3 regions of the Streptomyces sp. NPDC050485 genome follow, and region 1 is predicted to be linked to each of the others. Evidence: riboswitches for the same ligand, from Rfam matches in the RefSeq annotation. Region 1 holds a riboswitch; each other region holds the start of a gene.
What was found. Region 1 has a riboswitch for thiamine pyrophosphate ahead of thiC (phosphomethylpyrimidine synthase ThiC). Riboswitches for the same ligand answer to the same signal wherever they lie in the genome.

Region 1 (6,413 bases):
CGCGTGGTGCACGGCCACAGCCCGATTCCGTATCTCCTCGGCGAGGTCGGCACCGAGGACGGCGAGGAGGACTCGCGCCCGGTTGTGGAGGGTCCGCACGTGTACGCCGACGGTCTTGCCATCGCCATGGACGGCGGCGTGACCATGGCCGGAAAACTGCTGGTCCAGCAACTTCCGTTGCATGACTGACGGTTGACAGGGAAGGCGTTCCGCAAAGCGCCGGGTATGCCATTTCTGGAAACACCCTGTCACCCCGTGCCGTAGCGGCTCTACCATCGGGTTATCCGTAGCAGGCTCTCCTCCGTTTCCGCCCAACTGCCCGTTCATCAGGCGGGCTTCCCGGCCCTACGGAGCATCGGGGGATGCACATGAACAGCGCTCCGCACCTGCTGGTCGAGGACCGCCCGGAGTTCGAGCGGATTCTCGACGAGGCACTGCGCACCGCGCATGAACGGCCCGAGCTGTCCGGTATCGGCGACCGCCTCAACGCCGTGCAGCTGCGCACCATGGTGCTCGCCGCCGGCACCTTCATCACCGAGCGGGCGAGCGCCGAGTACGAGCACTACGTCGCGGCGCGCGAAGAGCTGCGCACGCAGCCCGTGGGAGGAGAAGCCGCCGGCTCCGACCTGGTGTCGGCGGCCGGCGAGGTCCTGGAGCCCTCGGGAGCGGGCATCGGCGCCGTCGTCACCGTACTGGCCCCGGTGCTTGCGGGCACCGCCGCCGCGATCTTCCTGCTAGTCGGCTACATCCTGAAGATGCTCAACCCGCAGCCCGCGTTCGCCGACACCATGCTGACGGCCGGCTGGTTCTTCGGCGCGCTGACCGCCGCCGCGATACTGGCGGCCGGCATCGGCCTGCTGCTCACCGCGCTGCGCAACGGCGCGACCCAGGTCGTGGCCATCGACGAGGACGGCGAGGCGGACGCCCCCGACGAGCGCACCCAGGAGGTCGCCCGCGCCCGCGAGGCCTGGCGCCACGCCCTGCTGGAACGCGGCGTCTACCCTTTCCTGCGCGACGCGCTCGCCGACCCGAGCATGGATCCCGGAGCCCCTGCCCCGCGCCGCCCCATGGGCCGCATCCCCACCCTCGGCTACGACCGCCCGGGCTTCGACAGCCCCGATGACGGCGCCTCCCCCAACAGCCATCCCAGCTTCACGAGCCCCGACTTCACCAGCCCCGACTTCGGCGGGCCGGAGCACCAGCCGGACTGAGCGGCCAACGGGCTGGTTGTTTCACGTGAAACACCCCGTTTCACGTGAAACAACCAGCCCCGTACGTCAGTCGGCGAGAGGCAGGTACACCCGGTTCCCGCTTGCCGCGAACTCTGCCGACTTCTCCGCCATCCCGGCCTCGATCTCCTCGGACTTCAGATCGCCGCCGTGCTGGCGCCTGATGTCCTGCGAGATCTTCATCGAGCAGAACTTCGGGCCGCACATCGAGCAGAAGTGCGCGGTCTTGGCCGGCTCCGCGGGAAGCGTCTCGTCGTGGAACTCCCGGGCGGTGTCCGGGTCGAGGGCCAGGTTGAACTGGTCCTCCCAGCGGAACTCGAACCGGGCGTCCGAGAGCGCGTCGTCCCACTCCTGCGCCCCCGGGTGCCCCTTGGCCAGGTCCGCCGCGTGCGCGGCGATCTTGTAGGTGATGACGCCGGTCTTCACGTCATCGCGGTTGGGCAGGCCGAGGTGCTCCTTGGGCGTGACGTAGCAGAGCATCGCGGTGCCCCACCAGGCGATCATCGCCGCACCGATGCCGGAGGTGATGTGGTCGTAGGCGGGCGCCACATCGGTGGTCAGCGGCCCCAGGGTGTAGAACGGGGCCTCCTCGCAGATCTCCTGCTGGAGGTCGATGTTCTCCTTGATCTTGTGCATCGGGACGTGCCCGGGGCCCTCGATCATCGTCTGTACGTTGTGGCGCTTGGCGATCGTGTTGAGCTCCCCGAGCGTGCGCAGCTCCGCGAACTGCGCCTCGTCGTTGGCGTCCGCGATGGAACCCGGCCGCAGGCCGTCGCCCAGCGAGTACGTCACGTCGTACGCCGCGAGGATCTCGCAGAGCTCCTCGAAGTTCTCGTACAGGAACGACTCCCTGTGGTGCGCCAGGCACCAGGCCGCCATGATCGACCCGCCGCGCGAGACGATGCCGGTCTTGCGGCGGGCGGTCAGCGGCACGTACCGCAGCAGGACACCGGCGTGGACCGTCATGTAGTCGACGCCCTGCTCGGCCTGCTCGATGACCGTGTCCTTGTAGATGTCCCAGGTCAGTTCCTCGGCGCGGCCGTCCACCTTCTCCAGCGCCTGGTACAGCGGCACGGTGCCGATGGGGACCGGGGAGTTGCGCAGAACCCACTCACGGGTGGTGTGGATGTTGCGGCCCGTGGAGAGGTCCATGACCGTGTCCGCGCCCCACTGGGTGGCCCACGTCATCTTGTCGACCTCTTCCTCAATGGAGGAGGTGACCGCGGAGTTCCCGATGTTGGCGTTGACCTTCACCAGGAACCGCTTGCCGATGATCATCGGCTCGATCTCGGGGTGGTTGATGTTGGCGGGCAGCACCGCGCGGCCCGCCGCGATCTCCTCCCGGACGACCTCGGGGGAGACGTTCTCGCGGATCGCGACGTACTCCATCTCCGGGGTGATCTCGCCGCGGCGCGCGTACGCGAGCTGGGTGACGGCCTGGCCGCCGCGGCCCCGGCGGGGCTGGCGCGGGCGGCCGGGGAAGACCGCGTCGAGGTTCTTGAGGCCCCCGCGCGGCGAGGTGTGCTTGATGCCGTCGTCCTCGGGGCGGACCGGTCGGCCCGCGTACTCCTCGGTGTCGCCGCGCCCGATGATCCAGTTCTCCCGGAGCGGGGCGAGGCCGCGGCGGACGTCGGTCTCGACGTTCGGGTCGGTGTACGGCCCCGACGTGTCGTACAGCGTCACGTCCTTGCCGTTGGTGAGGTGCACTTGGCGGACCGGCACCCGGAGGTCCGGGCGCGACCCCTCGACGTACCCCTTGTGCCAGCCGATGGACTTCCCGCTCTCCTCGGTACTGGAGGCAGGCGTGCGTGCATCCTGAATGGTCATGAGACCTACTCCCTACGCCGGCATTACCCGGTAACAGGTTCGGCGGTCGGCGCAGCCTGTTCCGTACGGTTCGTACGGCTTTCAGCGCCCTCTCAGCCCGGTGCTCCGAGCTCCCGCGTGTGCAAAGGTGTCACCACGCTAGCGTCATCACTGGCGTGCTGAACAGAGGGCCCCCTCCGTTCTTGCGATGATCGTGCGGTGACCTCACCAGAACCGCACCATCCGCAACAGCCGAGCGGACACGGCCACGGGCATGGCCACTCGCACAGCCACGGCCCCGCTGCACCCGTGTCGAAGCACCTCCGCAAAGTCATCGCCGCTGTGCTGATTCCTTTCTCCGCAGCGGTAGTTGTGGGTCTCGTGGTGCTCTGGCCCGGCGGCGCCCCGCCGCACCAGCGCACCGGCGTCGGCTTCGACCGCCAGACCCAGCAGGCCAAGGTCATCAAAGTGGACAAGGTGGACTGCAAGACGGTCAATGCCGGTCAGACCCCGTCGAACGGCGACACCTCCACCGCCGAGGGCCAGCAGGCCAGGCGTGCCCAGCAGGGCCTGTGCGGGAAGGCGACCGTCGAGGTCACCTCGGGCAAGGAGAAGGGCCGAACCTTCACCGAGATCGTCCAGCCCGACTCGCCCCGCCAACTGCACCAGGGCGAGGGCGTGATCGTGGCGTATGCCCCCGACGCCCCCCATGACCTGCAGTATTCGGTGACCGATGTGAACCGCAGATTCCCCATGGCGTTGCTCGCCGGGATCTTCGCACTGGCGGTCGTGGTCGTCGGCCGGCTGCGCGGGGTGATGGCGCTGGTGGCCCTGGTGGTCTCGTTCGCGGTGCTGACCCTGTTCATCCTGCCGGCGGTCCTGCAGGGCTCCAATCCGCTGCTCGTCGCGGTGGTCGGAGCGAGCGCCATCATGCTGATCGCGCTCTACATGTGCCACGGCCTCTCGGCGCGCACCTCCGTCGCCGTCCTCGGCACCCTCGTCTCGCTGATCCTCATCGGCCTGCTCGGCTCGGTCTTCATCGGCTGGGCCTCGCTCACCGGCAACACCGACGACAACACCGGTCTGATCCACGGCCTCTACCCGGACATCGACATGTCGGGCCTGTTGCTCGCCGGCGTCATCATCGGCTCGCTGGGCGTGCTCGACGATGTGACGGTCACGCAGACCTCGGCGGTCTGGGAGCTGCACGAGGCGAATCCGACGATGGGTCCGCGCGGTCTGTACCGGGCGGGCATCCGGATCGGCCGCGACCACATCGCGTCGGTGGTCAACACCCTGGTCCTCGCGTACGCGGGCGCGGCGCTGCCCCTGCTGCTGCTGTTCTCGATCGCGCAGAGCAGTGTGGGCACGGTGGCCAACAGCGAGCTGGTCGCCGAGGAGGTGGTCCGCACGCTGGTCGGGTCGATCGGACTGGTCGCCTCGGTGCCGGTGACCACCGCGCTGGCCGCCCTGGTGGTGTCCGCCGACCGCCCGGCTTCCGGCACCGGCACCGCCGCACGGCTGGGTCCGGTACGCGGTGGGGGCGGTCACCGCCGTAAGAAGTAGCGGACTCCGGGTCAGCCGGCGTTCTGCTCCTCGGCGAGGATGCGGCCGAGCGCGTCCTCCAGATGCCCGTCGAAGTCACCGAGCATCCGTTCCTGCCCCAGGGGCACGAGCCGGTCGGTGCGGTCCAGGAAGGCCACCAGCGGTGCGGCGCCGGCCCGGAACAGAGCCCGGTCGGCGCCCACCTGGAGCCGGATGCGCACATCGGCGAGCTCATCCGGCTCGGTGGGCTCGATCCGCACATCACCGTCCCCGGTCGGCCTGTTGATGCCGTCGAGCAGCAGCTCGCGGCCGAAAGCCCAGGTGACAGGCGTGTCGCCGGGAAGGTGGAAGGTCATCCGCACCGCATACGGGTCCGCCGCCTCGTATGTCAGCTCCACCGGGATCCGAAAGGAAAGCTCCTCGGAGACGAGGAAGCTCATCATCACTTCTGCCTCAACCGACCCACGCATCACACGCACCCCGCTTTAGCTGAAACTGGCCGGGATTGATCCCCCATGGCCCTCTTGACGCCATCGTGCTGTAAGCGCTAACAGATCACAAGGAGTGAGTTTTCAGATACTGATAGAGAACGTGAGCGAACTGAGCAGGCTCCCCACTTCGCCCCGTAGCTGCTCGATCGCGGGCAGCAGCCGTTCTTCCTGGTGGAGGGGCATGGAAATGGCCATGGTCGCGGCGCTGGAACCGGCGGTGATGGGGATGGCGGCGCAGACGGTGCCCAGGACGTACTCCTGCCGTTCGATCACAGGTCGCATACGCTCCGTAGCCGCCAGCCGGTCCAGCAGGGCGCGCCGGTCCCGCACGGTGTAGGGAGTAATCGACCGGACCGGGTGACGGTCGAGGTAGTCCTCGCGCGTGCGGTCGTCGAGCTGGCTCAGCAGGCACTGCCCGATCGCGTGGGCGTGCCCGGTCTCGCGGAAGTCGGCCCACTCCTCGACGGCGGGCACGGCGGGGGTGTCGGCAACCCCGGCGATCTCGATCTCACCCTCGCGGTAGACCGCGAAGTAGACGGGCACCCCAACGGAGTCCCGCCAGCGGACCAGCGAGTTGGCGATCTTGCTGCGACGATTCTGCAGCGCGCCCCCGTCCGCCAGCCGCTCGACCGCCGCACCGAAGACGAACACCCCGTTCTCGCGCCGCAGATAGCCCTCGTGGGTCAGGGTCCGCAGCAGGTGGTACGCGGTGGGAAGCGGCAGTCCGGCTTCTCGCGCCAGTTGTTTGGCCGGGGCGCCGTCCGTGTGGGAACCGACCGCTTCCAGCAGGCGCAGCGCCCGCTGGACCGAACCGATCAGGGTAGGGACGGCGGCATTCGAAGCCGTGGCCACAACAGGTCACCCCCAGGCGTCCTGACGGGCACCACGCCCGCCCGCGGGGGCCGCCCCCGCGCGCCCGCCGCGGTCCCGTGGACGGCGGCACGGGCCGGTCGGACCGGCGGTCGTGTGCGGTCGGGACCCGTGATTCCCAAGGGGGCGGCAGAGGCTTGCCACTCTAACGGCCGCCCCCTTTGCGGAAGGGGGTTGCACGGGCCCGTTCCCCCGGCCGGGCTAATCCCCGAACGCACTGGTCACAGCTTGCCGGGATCGGCCCGGGGCCCGGTCGGACCCGGTACGGCCACCGGGCGGAACCTCAGGTTCCGCCCGGCTTCGCTACCAGTCGCCGCGTGAGCGCTACCAGTCGCCGCGCGAGGAGGACGAGGAGGACATGAACCTCCGTACGACGTAGATCAGACCGCCGACCAGGGCCACGAAGACCAGGACCTTGAAGAGCAGCCCGAACAGGAAGCCGACCACGCTCGCGATCAGCCCGCCGAACACG
Region 2 (6,413 bases), on a different contig from region 1:
GCATGCAGTTCCTGATCGACGACGGCACGTGGTGGCAGGGTCTGCTGCTCGGCGTCGCGGTCGCGGCGAGTGCCACGCTCGGCGACCTCGGCGAGTCGATGATCAAGCGGGACCTGGGCATCAAGGACATGGGCACCCTGCTGCCGGGCCACGGCGGCATCATGGACCGTCTGGACTCCCTGCTGCCCACCGCGCCGGTGGTGTGGCTGCTCCTCGCGATCTTCGTCGGTACCGGCTGACCTGCGCTTTCGTACGGCTTTGAACGGTGAGGGCTCGTCGTCCACAGGACGGCGAGCCCTTTTCCGTACGTCTGAGACACTTGAGGAACCATGCCCAAGCCCGGAGAACTCACTTTCGTCGCCCCCCGCGGAGCCAAGAAGCCGCCGCGGCACCTCGCCGACCTCTCGCCCGCCGAGCGCAAGGAAGCCGTCGCCGCGATCGGCGAGAAGCCGTTCCGCGCCAAGCAGCTCTCGCAGCACTACTTCGCGCGGTACGCCCACGACCCGGCCGAGTGGACCGACATCCCGCTCGCCGCGCGCGGCCGGCTCCAGGAGGAGCTGCTGCCCGATCTGATGTCGGTCGTACGGCACATCTCGTGCGACGACGACACCACCCGCAAGACGCTGTGGAAGCTGCACGACGGGACGCTGGTCGAGTCCGTCCTGATGCGCTACCCGGACCGGGTGACGATGTGCATCTCCTCGCAGGCCGGCTGCGGCATGAACTGCCCGTTCTGCGCCACCGGCCAGGCGGGCCTGGACCGCAACCTGTCGACCGCCGAGATCGTGCACCAGATCGTGGACGGCATGCGCGCGCTGCGCGACGGCGAGGTCCCCGGCGGCCCCGCCCGCCTGTCCAACATCGTCTTCATGGGCATGGGCGAACCGCTCGCCAACTACAAGCGCGTCGTCGGCGCCATCCGCCGTCTCACCGACCCCGAGCCGGACGGTCTGGGCCTGTCCCAGCGCGGCATCACCGTCTCCACCGTCGGCCTGGTGCCAGCGATGCACCGCTTCGCCGACGAGGGTTTCAAGTGCCGCCTCGCCGTCAGCCTGCACGCGCCGGACGACGAGCTGCGCGACACCCTCGTACCGGTCAACACCCGGTGGAAGGTGCGCGAGGTCCTCGACGCCGCCTGGGAGTACGCCGAGAAGTCCGGGCGCCGCATCTCCATCGAGTACGCCCTGATCCGCGACATCAACGACCAGGCGTGGCGCGGCGATCTGCTCGGCCGGCTGCTCAAGGGCAGGCGGGTGCACGTCAACCTCATCCCGCTGAACCCGACGCCCGGATCGAAGTGGACGGCCTCGCGGCCCGAGGACGAGAAGGCGTTCGTCGAGGCGATCGCGGCGCACGGCGTGCCCGTGACCGTCCGCGACACCCGGGGCCAGGAGATCGACGGAGCCTGCGGTCAGCTCGCCGCCTCCGAGCGATAGGGCCCGGGTGCGGCGAAGGGGCCCGTGTAATCTGGCCGGAAACATCTGCATATTCCGACAGGGGAGCGCCACAGCGCTGAGAGTGCGGGACCCGCTTCAGGGAACGGCCCGCAGACCCTCTGAACCTTGCCCCGGTCATTCGGGGTAGGAAGTTCGGCGATTACTCAAGCTGTTGCGCCCTGCCCGCACGACCCCGTGTCGTGCGGGCAGGGCCGCGTCTCTTCCTGGTCATGTCCAGGAGGAATGAAGAAATGCGCAGTACCAAGAGGCTCGCGGCCGGTGCGCTCGCCGCCGCCCTCGGGGTCGCCACGCTCGCGGCCTGCGGCGGCTCGGACGGCAAGAAGACGTCCGGCGCCACGGGCGACAAGACCGTGACGCTGGTCAGCCACGACTCCTTCGCGGCGTCGGACGCGGTGCTCAAGGCGTTCACCGCGCAGACCGGCTACACCGTGAAGGTCCTCAAGAGCGGGGACGCCGGGGCCGCCCTCAACCAGGAGATCCTCACCAAGGGCTCCCCGCGCGGCGACGTCTTCTTCGGCGTCGACAACACACTGCTCTCGCGCGCCCTCGACAACGGCATCTTCACGCCGTACGCCGCCAAGGGCCTGGACCGGCTGCCCGCCGACGTCCAGCTCGACAAGGACCGGCACCGGGTCACGCCCATCGACACCGGCGACATCTGCGTCAACTACGACAAGAAGTACTTCGCCGACAAGAAGCTGGCGCCCCCGCAGTCCTTCGACGATCTGATCAAGCCCGAGTACAAGAACCTGCTCGTCACGGAGAACGTGGCGACGTCCTCTCCCGGTCTCGGCTTCCTGCTCGGCTCGGTCGCCAAGTACGGCGACGGGGGCTGGCAGGACTACTGGAAGAAGCTGAGGGCCAACGGCGTCAAGGTGGTCGACGGCTGGGAGCAGGCGTACAACACGGACTTCTCCGGTTCGGCCGGCGGCAAGAAGGCCAAGGGCGACCGGCCGCTGGTCGTCTCCTACGCCTCCAGCCCGCCCGCCGAGGTGATCTACGCCGACCCGAAGCCCACCGAGGCCCCGACCGGCGTCGCCACCGGCACCTGCTTCCGTCAGACCGAGTTCGCGGGCCTGCTCAAGGGAGCGAAGAACGAGGCCGGCGGCAAGGCGCTCCTGGACTTCCTGATCTCCAAGAAGTTCCAGGAGGACATGCCGCTCCAGATGTTCGTGGACCCGGTCGCCAAGGACGCGGCGGTCCCGCCGGAGTTCACCACGTTCGGCGCGAAGATCACGAACTCGGCGACGGTCGCCCCCGACAAGATCGCCAAGAACCGTGACCAGTGGGTCAAGACATGGTCCTCGCTCGTCCTGAAGTAGGCCGCCCCTGGGGGAAGCTGCGGGGCAACGCGGTGCGGCTGGGCCTGATGGTCCTGCCCGCCGTGTTCTTCGCGCTGTTCTTCGCCTGGCCCGTGGCCGCCATCGTCGGCCGCGGGCTCACGGCGGACGGCGCCTGGCAGTTCGGCCGGATCGCCGAGGTGCTGACCGACCCGGACATCGCGCACGTCCTGTGGTTCACCACCTGGCAGGCGCTCGCCTCCACCGCGCTCACCCTGGTGATCGCACTGCCCGGCGCATACGTCTTCGCGCGCTTCGACTTCCCCGGCAAACAGCTCCTCCGGGCCGTCGTCACCGTGCCGTTCGTGCTGCCGACGGTCGTCGTGGGCACCGCGTTCCTGGCGCTGCTCGGCCGCGGCGGGCTGCTCGACCAGCTGTGGGGGGTGCGCCTGGACACGACGGTGTGGGCGATCCTGCTCGCGCACGTCTTCTTCAACTACGCGGTGGTCGTACGGACCGTCGGCGGCCTGTGGTCGCAGCTCGACCCCCGCCAGGAGGAGGCCGCCAGGGTCCTCGGCGCCTCCCGCCTCGCCGCCTGGCGCAAGGTCACCCTGCCCGCGCTCGGCCCCGCGGTCGCGGCGGCCGCGCTCATGGTCTTTCTGTTCACCTTCACCTCCTTCGGCGTCGTCCAGATCCTCGGCGGCCCCACCTTCTCCACCCTCGAAGTGGAGATCTACCGGCAGACCGCCGAACTCCTCGACCTGCCGACCGCGGCCGTCCTGACGATCGTGCAGTTCGCGGCGGTCGGTGCGGTCCTCGCCGTGCACGCCCGGACGGTGCGCCGCCGCGAGACCGCCCTGAAACTGGTCGACCCCGCCCAGACCGCCCGCCGCCCGCGCGGCGCCGGCCAGTGGACACTCCTGGCATCCGTGCTCGCGGTCGTGGTGCTGCTGATCCTGCTCCCCGTCGGCGTGCTGATCGCACGCTCCCTGGACACCCCCGACGGCTACGGGCTCGGCTACTACCGGGCGCTCCAGACCGCGGGCGACAACGGCAGCTTCCTCGTGCCGCCCATCGAGGCGATCGGGAACTCGGTCCAGTACGCCCTCGCCGCCACCGCGATCGCGCTCGTCATCGGAGGACTGGCGGCGGCCGCCCTGACCCGGCGCGGCAGCGGACGACTCGTGCGGGGCTTCGACGCGCTGCTGATGCTGCCGCTCGGCGTCTCCGCCGTCACCGTCGGCTTCGGATTCCTGATCACCCTCGACAAGCCGCCGCTCGACCTCAGGACCTCCTGGATCCTGGTGCCGCTCGCCCAGGCGCTGGTGGGCACCCCCTTCGTCGTACGGATCATGCTGCCGGTGCTGCGCGCGGTGGACGGGCGGCTGCGCGAGGCGGCGGCCGTGCTCGGTGCGTCCCCGTTGCGGGCCTGGCGCGAGGTGGACCTGCCGCTGGTGCGGCGGGCCCTGCTCATCGCGGCGGGCTTCGCGTTCGCGGTCTCGCTCGGCGAGTTCGGCGCGACCGTCTTCATCGCGCGGCCCGACCACCCGACGCTGCCCGTCGCCGTCGCCCGCCTCCTGGGCCGGGCCGGCGACCTCAACTACGGCCAGGCGATGGCCCTCAGCACGATTTTGATGGTGGTGTGCGCGGTGTCGCTGCTCGTCCTCGAACGCCTGCGGATAGACCACAGCGGGGAGTTCTGATGCTGACACTGGACGGCGTGACGGTACGGTTCGGCGACCGGGCCGCGCTCGACGCGGTCGACCTGGAGGTCGCCGAGCACGAGACGGTGTGCGTGCTCGGGCCGAGCGGCAGCGGCAAGTCGACCCTGCTGCGGGTCGTCGCAGGCCTCCAAGTCCCCGACGGCGGGCGGGTGTTGCTCGGTGGCGCCGACCAGGCCGGGGTGCCCGTGCACAGACGCGGGCTCGGCCTGATGTTCCAGGACCACCAGCTCTTCCCGCAGCGCGACGTCGCCGGGAACGTGGCGTTCGGGCTGCGCATGCGCCGGGCCTCGCGGGACGAACAGGCCCGCCGGGTCGGTGAGTTGCTGGATCTCGTCGGGCTGCCGGGCGCCGAGCGGCGGGCCGTCGCCGCGCTCTCCGGCGGCGAGCAGCAGCGCGTCGCGCTCGCCAGGGCGCTGGCGCCCTCGCCCCGGCTGTTGATGCTGGACGAGCCGCTCGGCCAGCTCGACCGCACCCTGCGCGAACGCCTCGTGGTCGAACTCCGGGCGTTGTTCGGGCGGTTGGGTACGACGGTGCTCGCCGTCACGCACGACCAGGGCGAGGCGTTCGCGCTGGCCGACCGGGTGGTGGTGATGCGGGACGGCCGCATCGCGCAGACCGGTACGCCGCTCCAGGTGTGGCAGCAGCCGGCCTCGGAGTTCGTGGCCCGCTTCCTCGGCTTCGAGAACGTGGTGCCGGCGACGGTGGCGGGGGAGGTGGCGGACACGCCGTGGGGGAAGGTGCCGGTGGCGCCGGGTGCGGCGCAGGGAGCGGTGCGGTTGCTGGTCCGCCCCGCCGGCGTCCGACTCGTACCGGAGCGGGACGGGCTGCCGTGCGCGGTGGTGGCGCGGACGTTCCGCGGCAACCATGTCGCCCTGCGACTGCGGCCGTCCGGCGGGCCGTTGCTGGAGGCGGAGTGCGGGCTGGAATCGGCGCCGGAGGCGGGTGACCGGGTGGGCGTCGCCTTCGCGGCGCCGGGCGTGGTGGTGCTGCCGGCGGGCTGAGGGCGCAGCCGGCCTCCGGGCCGGTGGGGGCTCCGCCCCGGACGCCGCTCCCTAGCTCGTCGGGGTCAGTTCCTTCGCCGGGGCGGGTTCCGCCGAGCCGTGTGTGTCCGGCGAGCCGAACCACGCCACCGCCACCGCTCCCGCCACCGCGAGGACGAAACCCAGGACCGCCATCCACGCGAGGCCCGCGCGGGACGCGTCGCCCAGCCACAGCACCCCGATCGCCCCCGGCAGCACCGTCTCGCCCACCACCAGCGCCGCCGTCGCACCGTTCACCGAGCCGATCTGCAGGGCCACCGTGTGCAGATACATGCCGCCACAACCCGCCACCAGGATCGCGTACAGGGCGGGGTCGGTGAGTAGGGCGCCCGTATCGAAGGGGGCGACGCCGTCCAGGACGCGGACGCCGACGCCGAGCGCGCCGAAGCCGAGGCCGGAGAGCAGACCGGCGAGGATCGCGGCGCGGGCGCCGAGCAGGCGTACCACCACCGTGCCCCCGGCCATCAGGAGCAGCGCGATGGCGAGCAGCCACCAGTGCGTGGCCACCGGGGTGTGCCCGCTGCCCTCGTGGCCCGCGGCCGACGCGAGCAGGACCAGGGCCGAGCAGACCACGCCGATGGACGTCCACTCCGCGCGGCTCAGCCGGATGCCGAGCAGCTTGACGCTGAGGACGGCCGTGATGACCAGGTTCGCGCTGATCACCGTCTGGGAGAGGAAGAGGGGCAGCAGGCGGGCCGCGAGTGCGCCGAGCCCGAAGCCGACGAAGTCGAGGACGGTGCCGACGATGAACTCCCAGGTCGTCGCCGCCTTCGCGGTGGAGGAGAGGCTGGGTCCGCCGTGCTGGGTCCGGTCGCTCGCGGCCGCGTCGCGGCGGGCCGACTTGCGGGATCCGACGGCTTGCAGGACCGAGCCCGTGCCGTAGCAGACCGAGGCGGCTATGGCGGTCAGCAG
Region 3 (6,413 bases), on a different contig from region 1:
GCGGCGGCCTCCTGCTCGGCGTGGGTGGATCGGCCGATCAGCACCTGCTCGCCCAGGACGGCCCGGGCGGCGGGCACCGGCAGATCGCCCTGGCCCAGGTGCAGCACGTCCGCGCCGATGGCGTGTGCCACATCGGCCCGGTCGTTCACCGAGAGGAGCTTGCCGTGCCGCCGGCAGGCGTCCGCGAAGACGGCCAGATGGTCCAGCTCCTCGGCGGCCTCCAGGCCCTTGTCCCGCAGCTGCACGATGTCCACGCCGGACGCCAGCACGGCGTCCAGGAACTCGGGCAGGTCGCCCTGGCGCTTGCGCGCGTCCACGCACAGGTAGAGCCGGGCGTCGGCGAGCTGCTCACGGGCCGTGGGCATGGAAGGTCCCCCGTTGTGTTCGTGTTCGGCCGCGCCGCGGTGCACGGGCCGGTTCGGAACCGGACCGTACACCGCGGCCTGTCGGGGCTGGTCGGTGGGCTCGTTCAGATCACAGGGCGAGCGCCTGGGCGCGGCGCTTCACCTCCGTGCCGCGATTCTCGCTGAGGGCCTGCGCGGGGGTGCCGGGCAGGGTCGGGTCGGGAGTGAAGAGCCACTCCAGCATTTCTTCGTCGGAGAAGCCGTCGTCCCGCAGCAGGGTCAGGGTGCCGGCGAGCCCCTTGACCACCTTGTCGGTGTCAATGAAGGCGGCCGGCACCTGGAGCGCCCGGTTCTCACCGCGGCGTACGGCGATGAGCTGGCCCTCCTTGACCAGCTGCCGTACGCGCGTCACCTCCACGTCCAGCATCTCCGCGATGTCGGGGAGGTAGAGCCAGGCGGGGACGAGAGCATCAATCTTTGCGTCAATCTCGGTCACGGTCCAAGCGTGCCACCTCCCACTGACAGTCGGTACCTGGGTGGTCCCGTCCGGCTACCCGGGGGCTGTGCCCCCGGCCCCCTCCGTTTCCCGTCCGTCCGCCTTTCGCCTGCGGGCCGTGCGCTGACGGGGCAGATTTCTGCGGCGCTACCGCGCCGCCCCCTTCAGCGGAACCGACGGATCCGCCACCCTCTCGGCGTTCAGCGGCATCGCCGACTCGATCAGTTTGCGGCCCTGGGCCAGGTCGCGGGGGCGGCCCACGGCCAGTACGGCCACCAGTGCTTCGTCGCGGAGCCAGCAGACGGACCAGGAGGGCGTTGCCGGGTCGCCACGCCAGATCAGGTCGTCGGCGTCGGTGTGGTGGCCCGCGTACTGGACGAAGCGGCCGAACTGCTCGGACCAGAAGTACGGGACCGGGTCGTAGTCGGCGGCCGCCTCGCCCACGATGTCGGCGGCGACCGTGCGCGGGCCCTGCAGCGCGTTGTCCCAGTGGTGGACGAGCAGCCGCTCGCCGAAGCGGGCCGAGGGGAACGAGGCGCAGTCGCCGACCGCGTACACATCGGGCAGCGAGGTGCGCAGCCGGGCGTCCGCGGTGATCGCTCCCTCGGGGCCGAGCGCGATGTCCGAGCCGGCCAGCCAGCCGGTCGCGGGTCGGGCGCCGATGCCGATGACCACGGCGTCGGCGGGCAGCGCGCGGCCGTCGGCGAGCTGCACCTCGCCCGGCACGACCGCCCGGACCCGGGCGCCGGTGAGGAGTTCGGCGCCGGACTCGGCGTACCAGTCGGCCATGGGGGCGGCGACCTCGGCGGGCAGCACCCCGGCCAGCGGGCGGTCGGCGGCCTCGACCACGGTGACCGCGCAGCCCGCGTCACGCGCGGCGGTGGCGAACTCCGCGCCGATCCACCCGGCTCCCACGACCACGATCCGGTGCCGCTGGTCGAGGACCGGGCGCAGCCGCCGGGCGTCGTCCAGCGTGCGCAGCAGGTGGACGCCGGGCACGCCCGCGCTGCCGGGCAGCGTGAGGGGTTCGGCGCCGGTGGCGATGACCAGGGTGTCGTACCCGACCTCGCCGCCCTCCGTCACCACCCGGTGCTCGGCGGGGCGCACCCCGGTCACTTCCAGGCCGAGGCGCAGCTCCACGTCGAGCGCCTCGAAGTCCACCTCGAAGGCCGAGCCCTCGGCCTTGCCGAGCAGCACCGCCTTGGAGAGCGGGGGGCGGTCGTAGGGCTGGTGGGGTTCGGCGCCGATGAGGGTGATGGCTCCGGCGAAGCCCTGTTCGCGCAGGGCCACCGCGGTCTGCACGCCGGCCATGCCCGCGCCGACGACGACCACGTGCCGCGCTTCGGAATGCGTCTGCTGTTCGCTCACCCGATCACCATAAGCATCTGATGAATCGTCAGGTAAGGGGTTCCGGCCGAGCGCGCGCTCCCGCACCGCCCCGACGCTCCCTTACTGCGGGTTGGGAGCTGGGGCTATGGTGGCAGGCGTAAAGCACTCGCGGGAGCCCGGACGCACCGGGCTGAGAGGGAGGCTGGGCGGCCTCCGACCGTACGAACCTGATCCGGGTCATGCCGGCGAAGGGAGGGGCTGGACGCCCATGCGTTCTTCTCGAAAGGGATCCGCCGAAGGGTCCGACGTCCTCGTGGTCGGGGGCGGCATCATCGGGCTCGTCACCGCCTGGCGGGCCGCCCAGCGCGGCCTCGGTGTCGTGCTCGCCGACCCCGAACCGGGCGGCGGGGCCGCCCAGGTCGCGGCCGGGATGCTCGCCGCCGTCACCGAACTGCACTACGGCGAGCAGACCCTGCTCGCCCTCAACGTCGAGTCCGCCCGCCGCTACCCGGCCTTCGCGGCCGAGCTGACGGACGTCACGGGCCTGGACACCGGCTACCGCGCCTGCGGCACCCTGGCCGTGGCGCTCGACTCCGACGACCGCGCCCACCTGCGGGACCTGCACGCGCTCCAGGTCCGTTCCGGCCTGGAGTCGGAGTGGCTGTCCGGGCGCGACTGCCGCCGTCTGGAGCCCATGCTCGCGCCGGGCGTGCGCGGCGGGCTCCGGGTCGACGGCGACCACCAGATCGATCCGCGCAGGCTCGCGAAGGCGCTGGTCGCCGCCTGTACGCGGGCCGGGGTGCGGTTCGCGTACGGCTGGGCCGAGCGGCTCTCGGTGGTACGGGACCGGGCCGCCGGCGTCGTTCTGGCGGACGGCACCGAGCTCGCCGCCGACCAGGTCGTGCTCGCCGCGGGCAGCCTCAGCGGCAGGCTGGCGGGCCTACCGGAAGAACTGCTTCCGCCGGTACGTCCCGTGAAGGGCCAGGTCCTGCGGCTGACCGTGCCGCCCGCGTACGCGCCCTTCCTGTCCCGCACCGTGCGGGCGGTGGTGCGGGGCGGCGAGATCTATCTCGTACCGCGGGAGAACGGCGAGCTCGTCGTCGGCGCCACCAGCGAGGAGCTGGGCTGGGACACCACGGTCACCGCGGGCGGGGTCTACGAGCTGCTGCGCGACGCGCACGAGCTGGTGCCCGGGATCACCGAGCTGCCGCTCACCGAGACCCGGGCCGGACTGCGCCCCGCCTCCCCCGACAACGCGCCCCTGCTCGGCCCGACCGCGCTGCCCGGGCTGCACCTCGCCACCGGGCACTACCGCAACGGCGTGCTGCTCACCGCGGTCACCGGCGATGTCATGGCGCACGTCCTGACCACCGGTGAACTGCCCGACGAGGCACGCCCGTTCACCCCCCGACGCTTCACCTGCGCACCCCAGGAGCTGACGACCGCATGACCATCTCCGTCAACGGCGAGCCCCGCGCGCTCGCCCCCGGGACCACCCTCGACGCCCTCGTCGCCACCCTCACCCCGGCCCGCTCCGGTGTCGCCGCCGCCGTCAACGAGGCGGTCGTGCCGCGCGGCGCCTGGCCGACGACCACGCTCGGCGACGGCGACCGCGTCGAGGTCCTCACCGCCGTGCAGGGAGGCTGAGCCGCCATGGCCGACGACCCGCTGACCATCGCCGACACCGCCTTCGGCTCGCGCCTGATCATGGGCACGGGCGGGGCGCCCAGCCTCGACACCCTGGAACGCGCGCTCATCGCGTCCGGCACCGAGCTGACGACGGTGGCGATGCGCCGCCTCGATCCCACCGTGCAGGGCTCGGTCCTGTCCGTACTGAACCGGCTGGGCATCCGGGTGCTGCCCAACACCGCGGGCTGCTTCACCGCGGGCGAGGCCGTGCTGACCGCGCGGCTGGCCCGCGAGGCGCTCGGCACCCACTGGGTGAAGCTGGAGGTCGTCGCCGACGAACGCACCCTGCTCCCCGATCCGATCGAACTGCTCGACGCCGCCGAGGTGTTGGTGGACGACGGGTTCACGGTGCTGCCCTACACCAACGACGACCCGGTGCTCGCCCGGAAGCTGGAGGACGTGGGCTGCGCGGCGATCATGCCGCTCGGCTCCCCCATCGGTTCCGGCCTCGGCATCCGCAATCCGCACAACTTCGAGCTGATCGTGGACCGGGCGGGCGTCCCGGTGATCCTCGACGCGGGCGCGGGCACCGCCTCCGACGTCTCACTCGCGATGGAGCTGGGCTGCTCCGCGGTGATGCTGGCCTCGGCGGTGACCCGGGCGCAGGAGCCGGTCCTGATGGCCGAGGCGATGCGGCACGCGGTGGAGGCGGGGCGGCTCGCCCACCGCGCGGGCCGCATCCCGCGCCGCCACTTCGCCGAGGCGTCCTCCACGATGGCCGGCCGGGCCGCGCTGGACCCGGAACGGCCCGCGTTCTAGCCCTATCCAGCCTTTCCTGGCCGCGGACCCAGCCTTTCCTAGCCCTTTCTGGCCGGTCCGCGTCACAGCTCGGCTTCAGTACGGGCCCGGGTCCGCCCGCGGCGTCCGGGTCCCCGGGCGCCGCTCGTAAACTCTCCCCCGTGGATACGACCCTTCATGACCCCCTCGTCGGGCAGGTGCTCGACGGCCGCTACCGCGTCGACGCGCGCGTCGCCGTCGGCGGTATGGCCACGGTCTACCGGGCCGTCGACACCCGCCTCGACCGGGTGCTCGCCCTCAAGGTGATGCACCCGGGCCTCGCCGCCGACGCCTCCTTCGTGGAGCGCTTCATCCGCGAGGCCAAGTCGGTCGCCCGGCTCGCGCACCCCAATGTGGTCGGCGTCTTCGACCAGGGCGCGCAGGGCCAGTACGTCTACCTCGCGATGGAGTACGTCGCGGGCTGCACCCTGCGCGACGTACTGCGCGAGCGCGGCGCGCTCCAGCCGCGCGCGGCCCTCGACATCCTGGAGCCGGTGCTGGCCGCGCTCGGCGCCGCGCACCGGGCCGGTTTCGTACACCGGGACATGAAGCCGGAAAACGTCCTGATCGGCGACGACGGCCGGGTCAAGGTCGCCGACTTCGGCCTGGTCAGGGCGGTGGATTCGGTCACGAACACGACCGGCTCCGTCCTCGGCACCGTCTCCTACCTCGCCCCCGAGCAGATCGAGCACGGCACCTGTGACACCCGCGCCGATGTGTACGCCTGCGGTGTCGTCCTGTACGAGATGCTGACCGGCACCAAGCCGCACAGCGGGGACACCCCCGCCCAGATCCTCTACGCCCACATCCACGAGGGCGTGCCCGCGCCGTCCGCGGCCGTGCCCGGCCTCGCCCTGGAGCTGGACGAGCTGGTCGCCGCGGCGACCGCCCGCAACCCCGACGTCCGCCCGCACGACGCGGTGGCCCTGCTCGCGCAGACCCGCACGGCCCGCGCCGCGCTCGGCGACGAGCAGCTGGACGCGGTCCCGCCGGGCGCGCGCGCCGCGGCCGCGGGCCCCGGTTCCGAGGACCGTACGAGTGTGATCCCGCGGGCCGTGACGACGCCGGCCGGCCCGGCGGCCGGGCCGCTGCCGCCCGAGTCGGCGCGGTCCGAGCCCGTCAACCGCACCAGCCGGCTGATCATGCCGCAGCGCATCGAGGACGAGCCGGAGCCCGCGCCCCGCAGGCCGCGCGGGGGCGGCAACCGGCGCGGGCTGATCGCGCTGGTGGCCGCGCTCGTCATGATCCTGGGCGTCGGCGCCGGCGTCTGGTACATCAACTCCGGCCAGTTCACCCGCGTTCCGGCCCTCATCGGCCAGAGCGAGGACGCGGCGAAGAAGAAGCTGTCGAACGCCGGGCTCGATGTGAAGAAGGTCGACCGGCAGTTCAGCGACACCGTCGAGCGCGGCCAGGTCATCGGGACCGACCCGGCCACCGGCGCCCGCATCCGCGGCAACGGCTCGGTGACGCTGATCGTTTCGCGCGGCCCGGCGACGGCGCAGGTGCCCAAGCTGGACGGGCTGCCGCTCGACCAGGCGAAGAGCGAGTTGCAGAAGGCGGGCTTCGCGCCCGGCGACACCACGACCGAGTTCAGCGATTCCGTGGCCCAGGGCTCGGTGATCCGCACCAGCCCGGCCGCGGGCATCCAGCGCCACACGGACACGGCCGTCGCGCTGGTCGTCAGCAAGGGCGCCCCGGTCGATGTGCCCGTTGTCGTGGGTGACACCGTGGACGCGGCCACCGCCGCCCTCCAGGGCGCCGGGCTCAAGGTCGTCGTC

Region 2: another riboswitch for thiamine pyrophosphate. It lies ahead of ACIBK6_RS34740 (thiamine ABC transporter substrate binding subunit); the one in region 1 lies ahead of thiC (phosphomethylpyrimidine synthase ThiC).
Region 3: another riboswitch for thiamine pyrophosphate. It lies ahead of thiO (glycine oxidase ThiO); the one in region 1 lies ahead of thiC (phosphomethylpyrimidine synthase ThiC).

The regions. Positions count from the first base shown of each region.
Region 1 covers NZ_JBITHR010000002.1:215,104-221,516, forward strand. Annotated here, with positions in the region: gene ACIBK6_RS04675 (metallophosphoesterase) at 1-189, shown strand, start outside; gene ACIBK6_RS04680 (hypothetical protein) at 363-1,211, shown strand; gene thiC (phosphomethylpyrimidine synthase ThiC) at 1,278-3,056, opposite strand; TPP riboswitch at 3,049-3,183, opposite strand; gene ACIBK6_RS04690 (YibE/F family protein) at 3,255-4,601, shown strand; gene ACIBK6_RS04695 (SsgA family sporulation/cell division regulator) at 4,613-5,050, opposite strand; gene ACIBK6_RS04700 (IclR family transcriptional regulator) at 5,153-5,923, opposite strand; gene ACIBK6_RS04705 (DUF5326 family protein) at 6,266-6,413, opposite strand, start outside.
Region 2 covers NZ_JBITHR010000025.1:93,137-99,549, reverse strand. Annotated here, with positions in the region: gene ACIBK6_RS34750 (phosphatidate cytidylyltransferase) at 1-239, shown strand, start outside; gene rlmN (23S rRNA (adenine(2503)-C(2))-methyltransferase RlmN) at 330-1,436, shown strand; TPP riboswitch at 1,486-1,605, shown strand; gene ACIBK6_RS34740 (thiamine ABC transporter substrate binding subunit) at 1,688-2,779, shown strand; gene ACIBK6_RS34735 (ABC transporter permease) at 2,827-4,440, shown strand; gene ACIBK6_RS34730 (ABC transporter ATP-binding protein) at 4,440-5,462, shown strand; gene ACIBK6_RS34725 (hypothetical protein) at 5,514-6,413, opposite strand, start outside.
Region 3 covers NZ_JBITHR010000003.1:354,104-360,516, forward strand. Annotated here, with positions in the region: gene thiE (thiamine phosphate synthase) at 1-365, opposite strand, end outside; gene ACIBK6_RS08220 (Rv2175c family DNA-binding protein) at 475-840, opposite strand; gene ACIBK6_RS08225 (NAD(P)/FAD-dependent oxidoreductase) at 988-2,208, opposite strand; TPP riboswitch at 2,328-2,440, shown strand; gene thiO (glycine oxidase ThiO) at 2,438-3,619, shown strand; gene thiS (sulfur carrier protein ThiS) at 3,616-3,816, shown strand; gene ACIBK6_RS08240 (thiazole synthase) at 3,823-4,617, shown strand; gene pknB (Stk1 family PASTA domain-containing Ser/Thr kinase) at 4,758-6,413, shown strand, end outside.